4 regions of the Massilia sp. TWP1-3-3 genome follow, and region 4 is predicted to be linked to each of the others. Evidence: predicted binding sites of a transcription regulator. Region 4 holds the regulator's gene; each other region holds the start of a gene.

Region 1 (4,210 bases), on a different contig from region 4:
GGCGACGGCGCTGGCGTCAACCGTGGCGCCGATGTCGATACGGTGCCGCTTGCCGCGCACGCCCAGCAGCACGCTGGCGCCCTGGCCCCGCTGGCGCGTGCTGGTGGTATTGAACACGCCTGCGGGCCCTTCCTCCACGTCGCCGTTGACGGTGTCGCTGCGGCTGCGGCGTGCATAGGCCAGCGCCGAGAGCACGGCGCCGCCGTTAAAACGCCGGCTCGCATTGAGAGCCAGTTGCCAGAGCGCGTTGCGCGTCTCGTCAGGGAACGTGTACACGGCGCGCCAGTCCCGCTGCGCCAGTTCGTCGGGCAGCAAGCCGTTTCCGCGCAGTTGGCTGCGCCCGCCCAGCAGCGACACGCTGGCCGCCGACACGCCGTCGTCGCGTCCGACCTTGGCAAACACATTGCCAAGCCGGCCCTGCGAATGGTCGCGCCAGCCATCGTCGTCAAACAGGGTCGAACCAACAAAGCTGTGCCAGTTGCCATGCACCGCGCCCAGCGCCAGGTCGAGCCGCCGCCGGCCCCCACTTGTGACTGACAGATCGACTTCACCTCCCGGGTGCGTGGCGCCGCTTTTGGTGGTCAGCACCAGCGCCCCGCCCAGGGTATTGAGTCCGTACACGGGATTTGAACCGGGCACCAGCAGCACGCTGGCCAGCGCGGATTCGGGCAGCATGTCCCAGTTCACCACGTCGCCGAACGGCTCGTTGACCCGCACGCCGTCCAGGTAGACCGAGAAGCCCTGCGCAGTGCCGAGTACCGGCGAGGCCCGAAAGCCGCGGTAGGCCACGTCGTTCTGAAACGGGCTGCCCGAAATGTCGTTGACGTTCACGCCATTCAGGTTGCAGTTCAGGTAGTCCGCCAGGTTGCCCGCATGCGCGTCGCCGATCTGGTCGCTGCCCGCCAGTTGCACCGAGTACGGCAGCAGCTTGCGTTCAATCCCCAGTCCAGCAAGGGGCGCAGTGCCGACGATTTCAACGGTGTCGGCAAGCGCCGGCTGGCACGCCAGCGCCAGGCCCAGCGCCCCGCACCAGCGCTTCATGGCGTGACGACCTGCACCCCATGCCACGCGAAAATCGCCTTGAGCTCACCGCTGGCCGCCATCTCGTTCATGGCTTGCTGCAGCAGCTTGGCCATCTCGGTGTCGTCCTTGCGCACCGCCATGCCGACCGCCCATCCCGAGCGCGGCAGGCGCTGAAATGCAATGTCGTGCACTGGAAAAGCCCGGTCGCCGCGCAGCACGGAGTCGATTTCCGAGCGGGTGGCAAGCACCGCGTCCAGTTCGCCAGCCTTGAGTTTTTCAAGCGCCTCGATCGCGCTCGGATAAATCTTCACGCCAGGGGTAAATTTTCCATTGCCCTCCCCCAGCATCACCATCGCGGCAATCGAAACTTTCTCCACGCCGATGCGTTTGCCGGCCAGCGAATCGACGCCGTCAAAGCTTGGCACCGTGCGTGCGCTGCGCACCAGGCGCACGCCCTCGACATGGTAGGGCGCAAAAATGACGACTTGCGGATTGGCCGCCATCAGCCGGTTATCGACCGGCACATGCAGCATCACGTCGGCCGGGCCGTACCCCAGGTAGTGGCCTTTCCAGACCATGTTGCGCAGGTCGTCGCCCAGCTCTTCACCGGCCGGAAACGGCAGCAGGTTCAGGCGCAGGCCCAGCTTTTTGGCGAGCGCCTGCGCCAGGTCGACGTCGATGCCCTGGCCTTCGTCCGAGAACGGCGCAAACTCATTGTAGACCGCCACCTTGAGGCCGCCCGACTGTTGAATTTTCTGCCAGTCGGCGTGGGCGGGGCCTGCCATCGCCAGCGCGGCGCAGGCGCCGGCGCCGGCGATCAGTGCACGGATCGTAGTCATGTGCCCTCCCTATTTGGTTTCGCGGCGCGATTCGAGATAGGTCTTGATCGACCACATGGCTTCCTGGTTGAAGACGCCTTCAAAGGAGGGCATGTACACCGCCCCATTGCGCACTTTGCCGCCGCGGATGGAGGTCAGGAAGTAGGCGTCCATCTCCTTGGAGCAGGCCAGCTTCTTGGCTTCGACCTTCAAGCCCACGCAGTCGCGGTCAAGCAAGCGCAGGTCGGGCGCGATCCCGCCCGAAATGGCGTCGATGCCGTGGCAGCGCGCGCAGTTCTGACCAAACGCCGAGGCGCCGATCTTGAGCGCGAGCTTGTTGGTCTTGAAGGGATTTTCGTCGCGCCATTTGTCGCCCAGCGGCGGCAGGCCGGCGGTGTCGACCGCCTGCGGCGTGACGTTGCCGTGCGCAATGGCGAACATGGAGGTGGTGACTGCGCTGGCCAGGCCTGCCCAAAGTACCAGACTGCGAAGGGATTTTTTCATGGTGTCTCCTGCTGTTTTGATGGATGAATACATCAACAGGAGCAATTGCCATGCCATGGCTGCCACGCCGCAGCGCCTGCGCCACCTGTCCCGAAATGGAACAGGTATCCCAGCGTTGTCACACCGTTACCGACCGTGCAGTTCCGGATCGACCTTCGTTGGGTAAAGACGCGACAGCGCGTGGGTTGCAACGGCAGTCAGCAGTTGGCGCAGGCGCTCGCCTGCTTTGCCGCTGTCGTCTTCCTGGCGCAGTGCGCTCCACAGGCCGGCCAGTTCGTTCGCGTGCGGCGCGGCCGCCGCTTCCACCTCGGTCTGCCAGAACGCGGGCGCCTCGCCCTCGACGAAATTGCCGCGTCCGCGCCCGAAGTGGGCCACGGCCAGGTAACGCAGCACGCTGCCAAGGAGCAGCGTGTGCAAGAATTCGTCGGCAAATTCCACGGTGGTCTTGTTGCGCTCGGTGCTGGTGTTAAAGCCCCATGCGGCGCCGGCCGCCGTCAAGGCCCCCACCACGCCGCCCAGCAGCGCCCCGGCGCCGAAGGTCAGCCCCCCTGTCATCAGGTCGGCCGACAAGCCCGTCGCCGCGCCCGAGACGACCGCGCCCAGCAAGCCGGCCTGCGCCTTGTCGACCGGCGCGCGCACCTTGAAGTTTTCACGCACGCGCGCATTGATCCTGGCAGCCTCGCCAGGGTCGAGCCGGTGCAGCTTGAGCAGCACGCGCGTGGTTTCGCCAATGCCGGCATTGAGCCGCTCGACCAGCACCGCCATGGCCTTTTCCTGGCGCTGCTGGTCGGCCGACTTGGCCAGGCCGACCGCCTTCATGGCGCTTTGCAGAAAGCCGGTGTCGGCCAGCGCGATCGGTTCACTGTCGCGCGCCGCTGCGGCTAGCTGGACGGCGGCAACGCGCATCGCTTCATGGAAGCGGTCCTGGTTGTTGGCCTGCCACAGGGCCAGCAGGCGCGCGTATCCTGCTTGTTTGGACTCGTCCAGCAGCTTGCCGACCGCCTCGTAAAACACGCGCTCATGCACCCAGCAGCGGGCAAAGGCGTCCAGCGCCAGCACGTCGCGCACGATCGGATATTGATCCAGGTGCGCTTTCCAGCGCGCCTGCTCCGCCGCTTCCTCATTGGCGGGCCGGGGCGGGCCCATCTGGTTGAGCAAGACCACTACCGGTTTGCCCAGCCACTCAAGAATTTTCATTTCGGCCGGCAGGTAGCCTGCATCCCGGGGCAGTTCGGACGAATTGACCAGGTACAGCACCACGTCGGCAGAATCGCGGGCGGTGCGCAATGCTTGCTGGCTGAGCCAGAACGGCTTGTCGCGGTAGCGGTCGAACACTTCGCGCAGGAACCAGCCGATCGGGTTGCCCGCCATTGCCAGGCGGCGCAGCAGGCGCACCGAGTCGCCAAAGCCGGGCGTGTCCCATAGCTGCAAGGCGTCGCCCTCGGCGGTCTTGAGCAAGGTGTGCTCTTCGGCCAGCACGGTGACGTGGGCGGCGTCGCGCACCTCGCCCACGTCGACCCCGACCAGCGTGCGCGCCAGCGTGGTCTTGCCGTTGTTGGTATGCGAGATCAGCGCAAACTGGATGGTGGCGGCTGTGTCGTTCATGAAGGTTTCGATACCCGTAGTCCGGCGTCCTGGTCGAGCGGGCGCTGGGGTGGATTGCGAAGGTTAATGATGGTGGCCGGTGCGCGATGGAAGCTGCAAAATTCCTGCCATAGTGCGACGCGCTGCGCCATACGCGTTTCGTCGCTGCGTTCGGCCAGCGATGATTCGTCGATCAGCACGGCCACGCCGCGTTTCGAGGTGCGCACCAGATAATCGAGGAAAACGCCGTGATTTTCCTTTTCCGGCGTCGCCGCGAGGTT
Region 2 (4,210 bases), on a different contig from region 4:
AAAGCTGCTGGCAATGTGGCCCGACATGCAGGCCGCTTACGGCGGCGACGACTATGTGGTCAAAATCCGCGACAAAGAACTTCGCACGGGCCTGATTTTCACGACGCTCTCGGGCACCAAAATTCGCAAGGTCGCCCTGCCCCGCTATGAAGACCACGGTGAAGTGCTGCGCTTTTTGATGCTGGAAAACGTTCCCGGCTCGTTCCCGTTCACCGCCGGCGTGTTCGCCTTCAAGCGCGAAGGGGAAGATCCGACCCGCATGTTCGCCGGCGAAGGCGACGCCTTCCGCACCAACCGCCGCTTCAAGCTGGTCTCGACCGGGATGGACGCCAAGCGCCTGTCGACCGCGTTCGACTCGGTCACGCTGTACGGCGCCGACCCGGCGCTGCGCCCCGACATCTACGGCAAGGTCGGCAACTCGGGCGTCTCGATCGCCACGCTCGACGACATGAAAGTGCTGTACGACGGCTTTAACCTGTGCAGCCCGAGCACCTCGGTCTCGATGACGATCAACGGCCCGGCGCCGACCATCCTGGCGATGTTCATGAACACCGCGATCGACCAGCAGATCGACAAGTTCGTGCTCGAAAACAGCCGCCAGCCGACGCTCGATGAAACGGCCAAGATCCGCGCCTGGGTGCTGTCCAATGTGCGCGGCACGGTGCAGGCCGACATCCTGAAAGAAGACCAGGGCCAGAACACCTGCATCTTCTCCACCGAGTTTTCGCTCAAGGTCATGGGCGACATCCAGGAGTATTTCGTGCACCACCTGGTGCGCAATTTCTACTCGGTGTCGATCTCCGGGTACCACATCGCCGAAGCGGGCGCGAACCCGATTTCGCAGCTCGCCTTCACGCTCTCGAACGGCTTCACCTTCGTCGAAGCCTACCTTGCGCGCGGCATGCACATCGACGACTTCGCGCCGAACCTGTCGTTTTTCTTCAGTAACGGCATGGACCCGGAATACGCGGTGCTCGGCCGCGTGGCGCGCCGCCTGTGGGCCATTGCGATGCGCGACAAGTACGGCGCGAACGATCGCAGCCAGAAGCTCAAGTACCACATCCAGACCTCGGGCCGCTCGCTGCATGCGCAAGAGATCGACTTCAACGATATCCGCACCACGCTGCAGGCGCTGATCGCGATCTACGACAACTGCAACAGCCTGCACACCAACGCGTACGATGAAGCGATCACCACGCCGACCGATGAATCGGTGCGCAGGGCATTGGCGATCCAGTTGATCATCAACCGCGAGTGGGGCCTGGCCAAGAACGAAAATCCAAACCAGGGCGCGTTCATCATCGAAGAATTGACCGACCTGGTCGAAGAAGCGGTGCTGCAAGAGTTTGAACGCATCGCCGAGCGCGGCGGCGTGCTGGGCGCGATGGAGACCGGCTACCAGCGCGGCAAGATCCAGGAAGAGTCGATGCTCTACGAGCACCAAAAACATGACGGCACGCTGCCGATCATTGGTGTCAATACCTTCCGCAATCCGAAGGCGAACGACACGCCGCAAAAAATCGAGCTGGCCCGTTCTACCGAGGACGAGAAGCAGTCGCAGTTGACGCGCCTGGAACAGTTCCATCAATTGCATGCGGCCGAGGCGCCGCAAGCGCTGGCCGCCTTGCAGCAGGCGGCGATCGACAACGCCAATGTGTTCGAAAAATTGATGGATGCGGTGCGGGTTTGTTCGCTGGGGCAAATCACCACGGCCCTGTTTGAAGTGGGCGGGCAGTACCGCAGGAATATGTAAGCCTTGCAGCGCGCTTGCACTTTATTGGGCTGCATTCGCGCGGGTCGCTGATCACAGGTGGCGTTTTTCATATGAAAGGCCCGGGGGGAACATGTCACATCGAGATGGAAACCCCCGCAACACGATCAGCGAATGCAGCTGCGGCGTGTTGTCCTATATAAAATTACTTGATCATCCTACGGCGAATGCGCCTTGCGACCGAAGTTTCATAAGCATTTCCGCCATTCCAGTAAATTTCCACGTGGAATTAGTCTGTCGACAAACTTTACACCGGGCTACCTCGAGTTTGCGCTAGATCATATAAGTCATTGATTTTAGGGCAATTCCTTAATCGGGCACAAGACTTGCTACATGAGGCTATGTAGGCGAAAGCCCGATTTAATTAATTCTCAAGGACAAGATCATGAAATTCTTTACCAAACTCGCAGCAGCTGCGGCAGTCTCGCTGGCAATGGTCGGCACGGCAAGCGCTAGCACCGTTCTGAACAACTGGCAGTTCAACCCACTGGGTACCGGCGTCGCCACCGCACAGACCATCAACGAATACCTGGACGTGAACGGCAACGCTTTCATCCAGCTGAACGCCACCAGCGCATCGACCTTCAACTTTGTCGAGCACGCAGTGTTCAACATCTCCCAGGCTGATAGCAATGGCGATATCTTCACCGATACCTTCCCAGGCGGCTACGTTACTGCAACCTTCGAAGCGTATGGCTCGGGTCAATTCGCAGGCGGCTTCCAGTTCGCTGGCGGTACGATCACGATGTACCACAACACGACCAAAACCTACGGCACCACCGCTGGCGTGTTCGGCGCGAACACTGGCACCCAAATCGCCCAATTCCAGGTCATGCCAGGCGGCGGCGGTCTGGTAGACGGCACGGGTAACCCAACCGGCAACGGCCAGATCACCGTGAACGCCAAGGCGACCACGCCGGGCGGCTTGCATGCCGGCTACTTTTTCCGTGAAAACGGTAGCGATCTGGCCAATGAAGATCTGCTGGCGTTTGCATTTACCAACGCCAATGGCGTCGGTCCAAAAGGTCTGACCCCTACCCTGGTCAATGAAGTTGCTTGCCAGTTCTCGCACTACACGGGTCCAGGCTGCGGCGCTGGTACCTACTCGAACGTGGCGGGTAACCACTTTTTCGTCAGCAACAACGGTCAGTTCAAGCTTGCCGAAGTGCCAGAGCCAGGTTCGCTGGCCCTGTTTGGCTTGGCAATCCTGGGCGCCGGTGTTGTCAGCCGCAAGCGCAAGCAAGCTTAAGTTTCGACTTGGCTAGCAAGCTTGGCTAACAAGCTGAGCAAAATAAAAGAGCGAACTTCGGTTCGCTCTTTTATTTTGGGGGAAGACAAAGCGGCGACCCCAGTGCTCTGTTTTTGTTTGCAGAAAAAAACGGACCAGAGTCCGCTTTTTTGTCTCCACCGGCAAGCCGCGCACTTCAAGGGAGCATCAGCTCGCTTAACGGCTTGCGCGCGGAACGCGCCGCTGGCGCCTTGCCCGCCCCCACGCGCCCCATATAGACGGGAAAATTAACGTCGGTGAACACCAGCGCGGCCGTATCGCGTTCCAGCCGCGCCGCCAGGCCATGCAGGCTGGCGGTCTTGGTAAAGACGGTCTGCTCGCGCACGTACTTGGAAAAAATGAGCGGCGTCATTTCGGGCTGCATCTGCAAACCGAGTTCGGTCACGGTCAGCCAAAAGCGCTGCAGCGCGCGCCCGGCGGCGACATAATCGTCGATGCTGCCCGGCTTGCGTTTCGCCTTGATCACGAAGTGCGCCGCGCAAGCGATGCCCGGCACAAAGTCCATCTGCAGGCGCGGCGCGGCCGTGCCCATCCACCGGTTCATCGTGGCCAGCCGCTGCCAGCTGACCATTGCCCATTGCATCAGCTTCAAGGTCATCGCATCAACCCCCAGGGCCTGGTCGGGCACCCGGTCGGGGCTGTGGGTCACGCCCCAATGGATAATCTTGCGGTGGGTTTCATACGCTTCGGGCATGGTCAGGCGCAACTTGGCGTTGTTGAACATCAGGCGCGCCGCGCGCAGCTTGGGACCCATGCCTTCGATCCATGTCAGCACATAGTCGTCGCCCACGGCCGCCTGCAGCGCCGCCTTCTCGGCCCCGGTCAGCATGCGCGTACTCATCGGGCGGCGCTGCACGCTGCGGCGCGTAATGGCGCCGATCAGCGCGCTCGGCTTGACGGCGGCGTCCGGCACCAGGCGCACGTCGAACACGGGGCGCTGCTCGGCGCTGTCGGTGCGGCGCGCAATGTCGGCGCGCAAACCGTGGCCGCTGGCGGCAATGGCCAGCGTCTCGAACAGCGCGCCATACGACAGCTGGCTGGGATGGCCGTCAAGGTCATAGACGCAGTGTTCGCGTGTATCGTGGCAATGGACGGCCACATGCAGCGGCCCGAGCAATTCAAAGCGCCAGACTTGCGTATTGTCGCCGCTG
Region 3 (4,210 bases), on a different contig from region 4:
CGTTGAGCCCGGTCAGCTCGCGCATCATGCCCGGGCCGGCGAAGGTGGGCCGGGCTTGGCTGATCAGGAGGGCGGCAAAGGCGCCCGCGCCCAGTGCGGCCAGCATGACCATCGAGTACAGGAAGGGGCGGTTGGGGCCGGACGGGGTGACCGGCAACGTAGGCGGATCAATGATCTTGAACGTCATCATTTCGGTGGTGGAACTCAGTTCGCCCGACAGCTTGGCCGCCTCGCGCTTGCTGATCAGCTTTTGATAGTTGTCTTTGTTGATCTCGTAGTCGCGGTTGAGCTGGGACAATTGCGACTCCACTTCGGGCACCGCGCGGCTTTGCTCTTCAAGGCGGGCATGGCGCGCGCTGTATTCGAGCACCCGCACGCGGATAGCCGCGATCCTGGCGTCGGCCTCGGTCAGCGCCACCTTGAGCTGCTGTAGCATGGGACTATAGTTGCGGCCCGGGTCGCTGTCGGACAGCGGATGCCGGCTTTCCTCGACCTTGCGCGCTTCGAGCTGGCCGAGCAGGCGGCGGGCGGCGACGATGTCGGGATGCTGCTCCGTGTATTGCAGGCGCAGCATGTCGAGATTCTTGTTGACCGTGTCGATGCGGGCGTCGAGCTCTGGATTATTGATGCGCACCTTGCCGCCACGCTTGGGGGCGTCGCCGCGGATCTGGGCAGCGATGGCCTGGCGCGTCTGTTCGGCCTCGGCCAGTTCGAGGCGCGCCGTGCCGAGCGCGTCGGCAGCTGCAGCGAGCTGGGCGCTGTAATCGGCGCCCAGGCGCGGCAACAGCCCGGCGTTGCGCAGCTTGAATTGCTTGACCGAGTTCTCGGCCGCCACCAGGCGCTGCTCGTAGCTGTTGATTTGTTCGTCGATGAACTGGACAGCCTGCTGCGAATCGTTCTTCTTGCCCTTGAAACTGCCTTCGACAAAGATGGTCAGCAGCGACTGCACCACGTCGCGCACCAGCTTGGGGTTCTTGTTGGCGTAGCTGATGGTGTAGATGTCGTGGGTGTTGGTGCCGGTAATCTTGATATTGGCCATGAGCTGGGCGACCAACTCCTCCTTTTGGCGCGGCGTCGTCGCCTGCACGTCCATGTCGGTCATGCGCATGATGCGCTCAAGATTGGGTCGGCTGAGCAGCGTACGGCTCATGATCGACACTTGTTCTTCGACATTGGGCATGCTGGTCATGCCGGCCAACAGGGGTTTCAGGATGCTTTGCGTGTCCACATACACGCGCGCGCTGGTCTGGTAGTCGTTGGGCAGCGTGAAGACGGTTGCCCAGCCGGCCACGGCAACCATCCACATGATGGCGATCGCGTACCAGCGGTATTTCCAGATGCCGCGCACGTGTGAAAGCAACTGGCTGATGAGGTCCTCCATATCGTGCGGTTCTCCGTTTGTCATGCAGCGGTTCGAAGCGCGAAGGGACTTCGCTACCCATCCGATTATATGGCCGTAGAAACCAGGAAATATTGCTAGTCACGGGGCCGTTGATTACCGTCAAAAGGCTTTTTCCTCGACCACGGCGCAGCGTTCGCCAAGAAAAAAATCCCGGACAGTGCGCGCCCTGGCCGGGTGAAAATGCCTACTGGCTGGCAGTGGCATCAGGGCTTCCAGCGGCAATCTGGCGCTCGCATCCCCAGCAGGCCCAAACCGCAACACGGAATCGAACGCCCTGGCGTGGCCACGTCCGCTTGGGCCACGATGTCGTCAGATACCCCGTCCACGCACAGCGCGGACGGGTACTGCTCACTGCGCGCTCAGGCGCTGCGGCGGCGCTTGAAGGCCGTCATGCCCAGCAAGCCTAGGCCGAAGATGGCCAAGGTGCCAGGTTCAGGCACGCTTGCGCCCTGCAGCGCATTGGCCAGCGTGTTGTGCTGCACCGTCAGCTGATAGGTGTCCTCGCCGTTGAGCAGCGGGGTGGTGGTGGTGAAAAAGCCGCTGCCGGGGTTGTAGGTGGACAGGCCGGCAAAGGTGCCGGTGCGGCTGACGTTGGCGTCGCCATTGAGCGCGCCCGGCTGGTAGGACAGTACCAGCGCGCCTGTGGTCAGATTGACAATGTTCAAGCTCCACGACAGACGTGCGATGGCGTTGGTGACGGGGCCGGCGGTGGTGTAGGCCTGGGTGAACGGGGTGGCGTCAAAGGCGAACGTCATGGTGTCGGCGTCGCCCATGGTGAAACTGAACGTGGTCGAGGTGCCAACGTCGGAGTCGCCCGAAGCGGAGCCTGCCGATTGCAGCGAAGCGTCGGCGCGCGTTTGCGCGGTAGCGCCGGCAGGCCGACCGCCAACGGCGATGGCGCTGCCGGTCAGGAACTGGTCGGCGTAGCCGAAAGTGCCCGGCACCGGTGGCGGCGAGGGAAACGGGGTGTAGTCGTTTTCGCCGCGCGGTGGATTGGGCAAGCCGACGAACTGGTGGGCGACGTCGGGATTGAGGCCCGACAGGATGGAAAAATCCTGCGGCGTAGCGACCGAGGTGACGCCGTTCAGGCTGGCGCGCGCATGGGCTGAATTGACGCCGTCGAGCACGTCGAAGTCAGCCGGCACATAAGCGGAGCCGTCGGCGTGCAGCAGGCGGAAGTTGTTGATGGTAAGGATGGACTGGGCGAAGGCATCGGCGCGGGCGTTGCCCATCAGGCCGACGGACAAGGTGGCCAGCGCAGCCGACATGACCAAGGTTTTGCGTGAAAGTTTCATGGATCGATCTCCGGTGGGGATAAATAACGAGAAAGCTTGGGGCGCACATCAGGCCGCCGCAACTGTCTCTATGCAGCATCCATGCCAGTCCATTTTTTCCTTAAAAATCATAACCTTACAAAGAATTCCAGACGCCAACGCCGCCCCGGCGGGGCCGCTGCCAATTTTTCCGACGCTGCCAATTTGTTCGCGCGCAATAGTAGAAGCTCGCCACAGGGGAACTTCCGTACGGATGGGCCGGTCTGACCTTGACAACATATCGTTCGCGCCGGCAAGCGGTGCTAAAACGCTCACCTGGAAGGAAGACAACATGATCAAAGAGGATCTCGCCATCGCCACGTTCGCATCGCCCACCGGAATGCGCGATTTGTGCATCGGCGAAAGCGGTACGCCGCCAGACCTGGACCATCCATTGGACCTCCAGGTGTTTCATATCAGGATGGCAAACTCGGCCGGTCGCCGGGAAGCGGCCAGTCTCTTGATTCGCAAGATGTACGGCTGGCGCGGCTATTCGGTCGACGCCAATGAGCCGCACGAAGCGAACAAGATCACCCTGTATGCAGAAACGGGCGGCGTGGTGGTGGGGACGATGAGCCTGTGCCTGGACAGCGAAACAACGCTGCCGGCCGACGAAAACTTTGGCGACAAGCTCGAAGGCTTGCGCCTGCAGGGGCGGCGCCTGTGCGAGCCGTCGCGCCTGGCCATCGACAAGGGCGTCACCAAGCGCGTGTTCGCCTCGCTGATCCATATTTCATATATTTACGCGCATAACATCCACGGCTACACCGACTATGTGATCGAGGTCAACCCGCGCCACGTGATGTTCTACAAACGGATGCTGGGCTTTTCCGATTTCGGCGAGGAGCGCCAGTGCACGCGCGTGGGCGCGCCGGCCGTGCTGCTGCGCCTGCCGCTGTCGGAGATGGGCGCCATGATCCGCAAGTGGGGCGGCCTGATGGAGCAGCACGGCGAAGAGCGCTCGTTCTATCCGTATTTTTTCCCCATCTGGGATGAACCGGGCATCACCTCGCGCCTCATGACCGGCCGGAATTGACCGCCATGACCGCCATGACCACCACCGCCGCCCCTGCAGACCAGCACCAGGACGCCAGCCCCATCGAGCCCGCTAGCGACCTGCCCGGCACTGAAAGGCATGCACCGCTGCTCCGCGCCATGCGCGACATCGTCGGCCCCGGGTATGTCCTGTCCGACGAGCTCACGCTCGAACGCTACGCGCGCAGCACCGCGTCGCGCAGCACGCGAGCGCTGGCCGTGGTCTACCCCGGCGGGCACGCCGAAGTGGTGGCGCTGGTGCGCCTGGCCGCCGCGCACGGCATTGCGCTTTACCCCGTCAGTACCGGGCGTAACTGGGGCTATGGCGATGCCTGCGCGGTGGGCAACGGCCAGCTTATTGTCGAGCTTTCGCGGATGAACCGCATCATCAAGGTCGACGCCGAACTGGCGTATGCCGTGATCGAACCGGGCGTCACGCAGCAGCAACTGTCGGACTACC
Region 4 (4,210 bases):
TGCAGGTGATGCAGCGCGGCGACGGCCAGGTCGATCCGGCCGCAGCCGGCAACGAGCCTGACTACATCGTTGAAAAATTCAGTTTCGTGCGCATGACGCCCGAAGGCAAGCCGCGCTACCTGTTCTACGGCGCCAAGCTGACCCACCGTCCGCTGGGCGACGTCTCGGACGTCGAGCAGCCCATGCTGCAAAGTCTGGCGCCCGGCCAGAGTCCAATGACCGTCAAGGCCAACACAGCGCGCCTGCGGCATGCGGACGACCAGGTCGACCTGTTGGGCAAGGTCGACGTCTTTCGCCCCGCTTCGCCTATGGCGCGCCTGATGCACATGACCACCGAAGCGCTGACCGTGTTTCCGGAAGAAGACCGCATGGAGTCCCGCGTGCGGGTCGACATGGCGCTGGGCGCCAACACCATTACCGGCGTCGGCATGAAGGCCAACAACGCCACGCGCCAGGTGCAGTTTGCCGGCGGTGGCCAGATCATCGTTCCACCCAAGGGCAGTAGAAAATGAAAAAAATAATAGCAATTGCAGTGTTTGGCCTAGTGGCGCTGGGCGCCTCGGCCGAGAAAGCCGACGCCGGCAAGCGCGCGGTAATCGACTACGGCACGCTGCTGGTGGACGAAGTCGCCCAGGTCACCATCGTTACCGGCAACATCGTCGTCACTAAGGGCACGCTGGTGCTGCGCGCTGAAAAAGCGGTGATCAAGACCAGTCCCGAAGAAGACATGCAGGTGACGCTCACGGGCGTGCCCGGCAAGATGGCGACGTTTCGCCAAAAGCGCGACGGCGGCCCCGAGCTGTGGGTCGAAGGCAATGCGCAGCGCATCGAATACGACGAGCGCAGCGGCGTCGTCAAGCTGTTCGGCAGCGCGCATATCCGCCAGATCGAGGGCAGCACCATGACCGACGAAATCAAGAGCGAATTCATTTCGTACGACAGCATGCGCGAGGTATTCACCGCCCGTAACGACGCCAGCGGCGCGAGCAAGCCGGGCGAGGGCCGCGGCCAGCTGATCATCGCGCCGCGCAAGCCGCGCGCCGCGCCGGCGCCAACCGCGCCAACTGCGCCAACGGGGCCGACTGGCACGCCAGCTCCGACGGGCATGCCATGATCGAACCGAAAGCTTGTGGCAGCACGCTGATCGTGCGCGGCCTGCAGAAAAGCTACGGCAAAAAACTGGTCGTGCGCGACGTATCGCTGCAGGTTGAATGCGGCGAGGTAGTCGGCCTGCTGGGGCCCAACGGCGCCGGCAAGACCACCTCGTTCTACATGATCGTGGGCCTGGTGCCGTCGGATGCCGGCTCGATCGACATCAGCGGCGTGGATATCTCCAGCCTGCCGATTCACCGGCGCGCCGCGCTCGGCCTGTCGTACCTGCCGCAGGAAGCGTCGGTGTTTCGGCGCCTGACGGTCGAAGAAAACATCCTCGCCGTGCTGGAACTGCAAAAGGTCAACGGCAAGCGCCTGAGCAAACCAGAACTCAAGGAGCGGCTCGACACGCTGCTGCATGACCTGCAGATCGAAAAGCTGCGCGAGAACCCGGCCATGTCGCTGTCGGGCGGCGAGCGGCGGCGCGTGGAAATCGCGCGTGCGCTGGCCACCAATCCGCGCTTTGTGCTGCTCGACGAACCGTTCGCCGGGGTCGATCCGATCGCCGTGATCGAGATCCAGCGCATCGTGCGGTTCCTGAAGGAGCGCGACATCGGCGTTTTGATCACCGACCACAATGTGCGCGAAACGCTCGGCATTTGCGACCGTGCCTACATCATCAACCAGGGTGCGGTGCTGGCCTCTGGCCGTCCGGACGACATCATCGCAGACGAATCGGTACGCCGCGTTTATCTGGGTGAGCACTTCCGGATGTAAGCAGGTCAAACCGATGAAACAATCCCTGCAACTACGCACCTCGCAGCACCTTGCGCTCACGCCGCAGCTGCAGCAGTCGATCCGCCTGCTGCAGTTGTCCACGCTCGAACTGCACCAGGAACTCGAACAGCTCCTGACCGACAATCCGCTGCTCGAACGGCTTGACGATCCGCTCGACCATTCGGTGCGCCTGCTGGCCGACGGCGCCATCGGCAGCAGCGCCACGCCGGCCGAGGCGCCGCCCGAACCGGGCGCGCAGGATGCACCGGCGCCGGCCGAAGGCCAAAGCGCCGATGCACCCGAGGGGGAAGCTGCCAGCAACAACGACAACAACAACGACAACGACGGCGAGTGGGGTGACCTGGGCCGCGCCAAGAGCAGCGACGACGAAGATTCGCGCCCGCAGCTCGAGGGCAGCGCGACCACCCTGCGCGAGCATCTGATGGAACAGATGCGCGTGCTGGTGCTCGAAGTGCGCGACCGCGCGCTGGTCGAACTGATCGTCGACGCGCTCGACGACAACGGCTACCTGACCGAGACGCTGGAAGAAATCCATGCGCGCATGCCCGAAGAACTCGAGATCGATTTCGATGAATTCAAGACCGCGCTGTCGCTGCTGCAAAGTTTTGATCCGGTCGGCGTGGGCGCGCGCAATGCGTCCGAGTGCCTGGCGCTGCAGATTCGCGCCATGCGCGGCGTGCCGCTGGTGACGCGCCGCATGGCGCTGGCCATCGTCGAAAAGCACCTGACCTGGTTCGCCCAGCGTGAATTCAACAAGCTGAAAAAAGCGCTCGACTGCGACGACGAAGACTTGCGCGAGGCGCAGACCATCATCCGCCGCTGCAATCCGCACCCGGGCGCCGTGTTCGCCTCCGATGTGTCGGACTTCGTGGTCCCGGACGTGATTGTGCGCAAGGCCAAGGGCGGCTGGTCGGTCTCGCTCAACAACGACGTGATGCCGCGCCTGCGCGTGAACAATATGTACGCGAGCCTGCTCAAGCAGGGCAAGGGCGAAGGCCAGATGGGCGCCCAGTTGCAGGAAGCGAAGTGGCTGATCAAAAACATGCGCCAGCGCTTCGACACCATCTTGCGTGTCTCCGAGGCTATTGTTGAGCGCCAGCGCAATTTCTTCAGCCATGGCGCGGTAGCCATGCGTCCCCTTGTGCTGCGCGAAATAGCTGATACACTTGGTCTACACGAGAGTACTATTTCTCGTGTAACAACTCAGAAATTCATGCTGACCCCGCATGGCATGTTTGAGTTGAAATACTTTTTCGGTAGCCATGTCGCCACCGAAGCGGGGGGAGAAGCATCTTCCACGGCGATTCGTGCACTCATCGTGCAATTGACAGGAGCAGAAGACCCTAAAAATCCATTATCCGATAGTAAGATTGCGGACATGCTGGGGGAACAGGGTATGGTCATCGCTCGCCGCACCGTTGCCAAGTACCGCGAAGCGCTCAAAATCCCGCCCGTCAGCCTCAGGAAGTGTCTGTAATCGGCATTTTTATGCCGTTCCTCTGCGCGCCGCGCACGAACGGAAAGTGACACCATTATTAGGAGTGTGTATGAATCTCACAATTAGCGGACATCATCTCGAAGTGACCCCAGCCATCCGTGAATACGTACAAACCAAGCTCGAGCGCGTCAAGCGCCATTTCGATCACGTGATTGATATTGCCGTGATCCTCACCGTGGATAACCTGACTGAAAAAGAAAAACGACAAAAGGCTGAAATCAACCTTCGCCTGTCGGGCAAGACCGTGTATGTAGAAAGCCTGTCGCATGACCTGTACGCCGCTATCGACACCCTGATCGACAAGCTCGACCGTCAAGTCATGAAGTACAAGGACAAGGTCCAGGACCATAATCACCAGGCCATCAAGCACCTGCCTGAAGAAGAACTCCCTGAAGCCATCTAAGGCCCGGGATTCTTGACACGAGGGCGCCTGCGGCGCCCTTTTTGCATCTGCGGAGGCTAAAATATGGGTCTATCCATTTATTGTCAGCCTTCCATGAGCGAATACGTCCAGACCCGCGTTGCCAACCGTACCGGCATCATCACCCTCGACCGTCCCAAAGCGCTTAATTCGCTGTCGCTGCAGATGGTGCGCGACTTGACGGCGGTGCTGCAGGCCTGGCGCGCGGATGACGCCGTCGATGCGGTCGTGCTTGGCAGCAGCAGCCCCAAGGCGCTGTGCGCCGGCGGCGACATCCGTTTTTTCCATGAGGTGGGCGGCAAGAGCCCGATGGGCGGCAGTGCCTTGCTGGAAGACTTTTTTACCGAAGAATACGCGCTCAATCACCTGATCCATTTCTATCCCAAGCCCTACGTGGCGCT

The links. The regulator sigma-54, encoded in region 4, starts transcription at its own class of promoters, with help from an activator protein. The targets are predictions, from matches to a motif close to TGGCANGNAANCTGCTTT.
Region 1: a site for sigma-54 is predicted at 2,384-2,401, ahead of pedF (cytochrome c-550 PedF). Genes of this name have one in related genera too.
Region 2: a site for sigma-54 is predicted at 2,087-2,104, ahead of pepA (flocculation-associated PEP-CTERM protein PepA). Genes of this name have one in related genera too.
Region 3: a site for sigma-54 is predicted at 2,767-2,784, ahead of ACP7D4_RS03370 (EDSAP-1 family PEP-CTERM protein). Genes of this name have one in related genera too.

What each region holds. Positions count from the first base shown of each region.
Region 1 covers NZ_JAFCWX010000038.1:15,507-19,716, forward strand. Annotated here, with positions in the region: gene ACP7D4_RS24895 (TonB-dependent receptor) at 1-1,041, opposite strand, end outside; gene ACP7D4_RS24900 (substrate-binding periplasmic protein) at 1,038-1,862, opposite strand; gene pedF (cytochrome c-550 PedF) at 1,872-2,345, opposite strand; gene ACP7D4_RS24910 (DUF3482 domain-containing protein) at 2,472-3,950, opposite strand; gene ACP7D4_RS24915 (DUF2868 domain-containing protein) at 3,947-4,210, opposite strand, start outside.
Region 2 covers NZ_JAFCWX010000002.1:131,335-135,544, forward strand. Annotated here, with positions in the region: gene icmF (fused isobutyryl-CoA mutase/GTPase IcmF) at 1-1,753, shown strand, start outside; gene pepA (flocculation-associated PEP-CTERM protein PepA) at 2,157-3,020, shown strand; gene ACP7D4_RS02345 (molybdopterin biosynthesis protein MoeY) at 3,196-4,210, opposite strand, start outside.
Region 3 covers NZ_JAFCWX010000003.1:14,773-18,982, reverse strand. Annotated here, with positions in the region: gene ACP7D4_RS03375 (XrtA system polysaccharide chain length determinant) at 1-1,405, opposite strand, end outside; gene ACP7D4_RS03370 (EDSAP-1 family PEP-CTERM protein) at 1,762-2,697, opposite strand; gene ACP7D4_RS03365 (N-acyl amino acid synthase FeeM domain-containing protein) at 3,008-3,751, shown strand; gene ACP7D4_RS03360 (FAD-binding oxidoreductase) at 3,766-4,210, shown strand, end outside.
Region 4 covers NZ_JAFCWX010000001.1:198,680-202,889, reverse strand. Annotated here, with positions in the region: gene lptC (LPS export ABC transporter periplasmic protein LptC) at 1-512, shown strand, start outside; gene lptA (lipopolysaccharide transport periplasmic protein LptA) at 509-1,114, shown strand; gene lptB (LPS export ABC transporter ATP-binding protein) at 1,111-1,869, shown strand; gene ACP7D4_RS00925 (RNA polymerase factor sigma-54) at 1,883-3,367, shown strand; gene hpf (ribosome hibernation-promoting factor, HPF/YfiA family) at 3,438-3,791, shown strand; gene ACP7D4_RS00915 (enoyl-CoA hydratase/isomerase family protein) at 3,885-4,210, shown strand, end outside.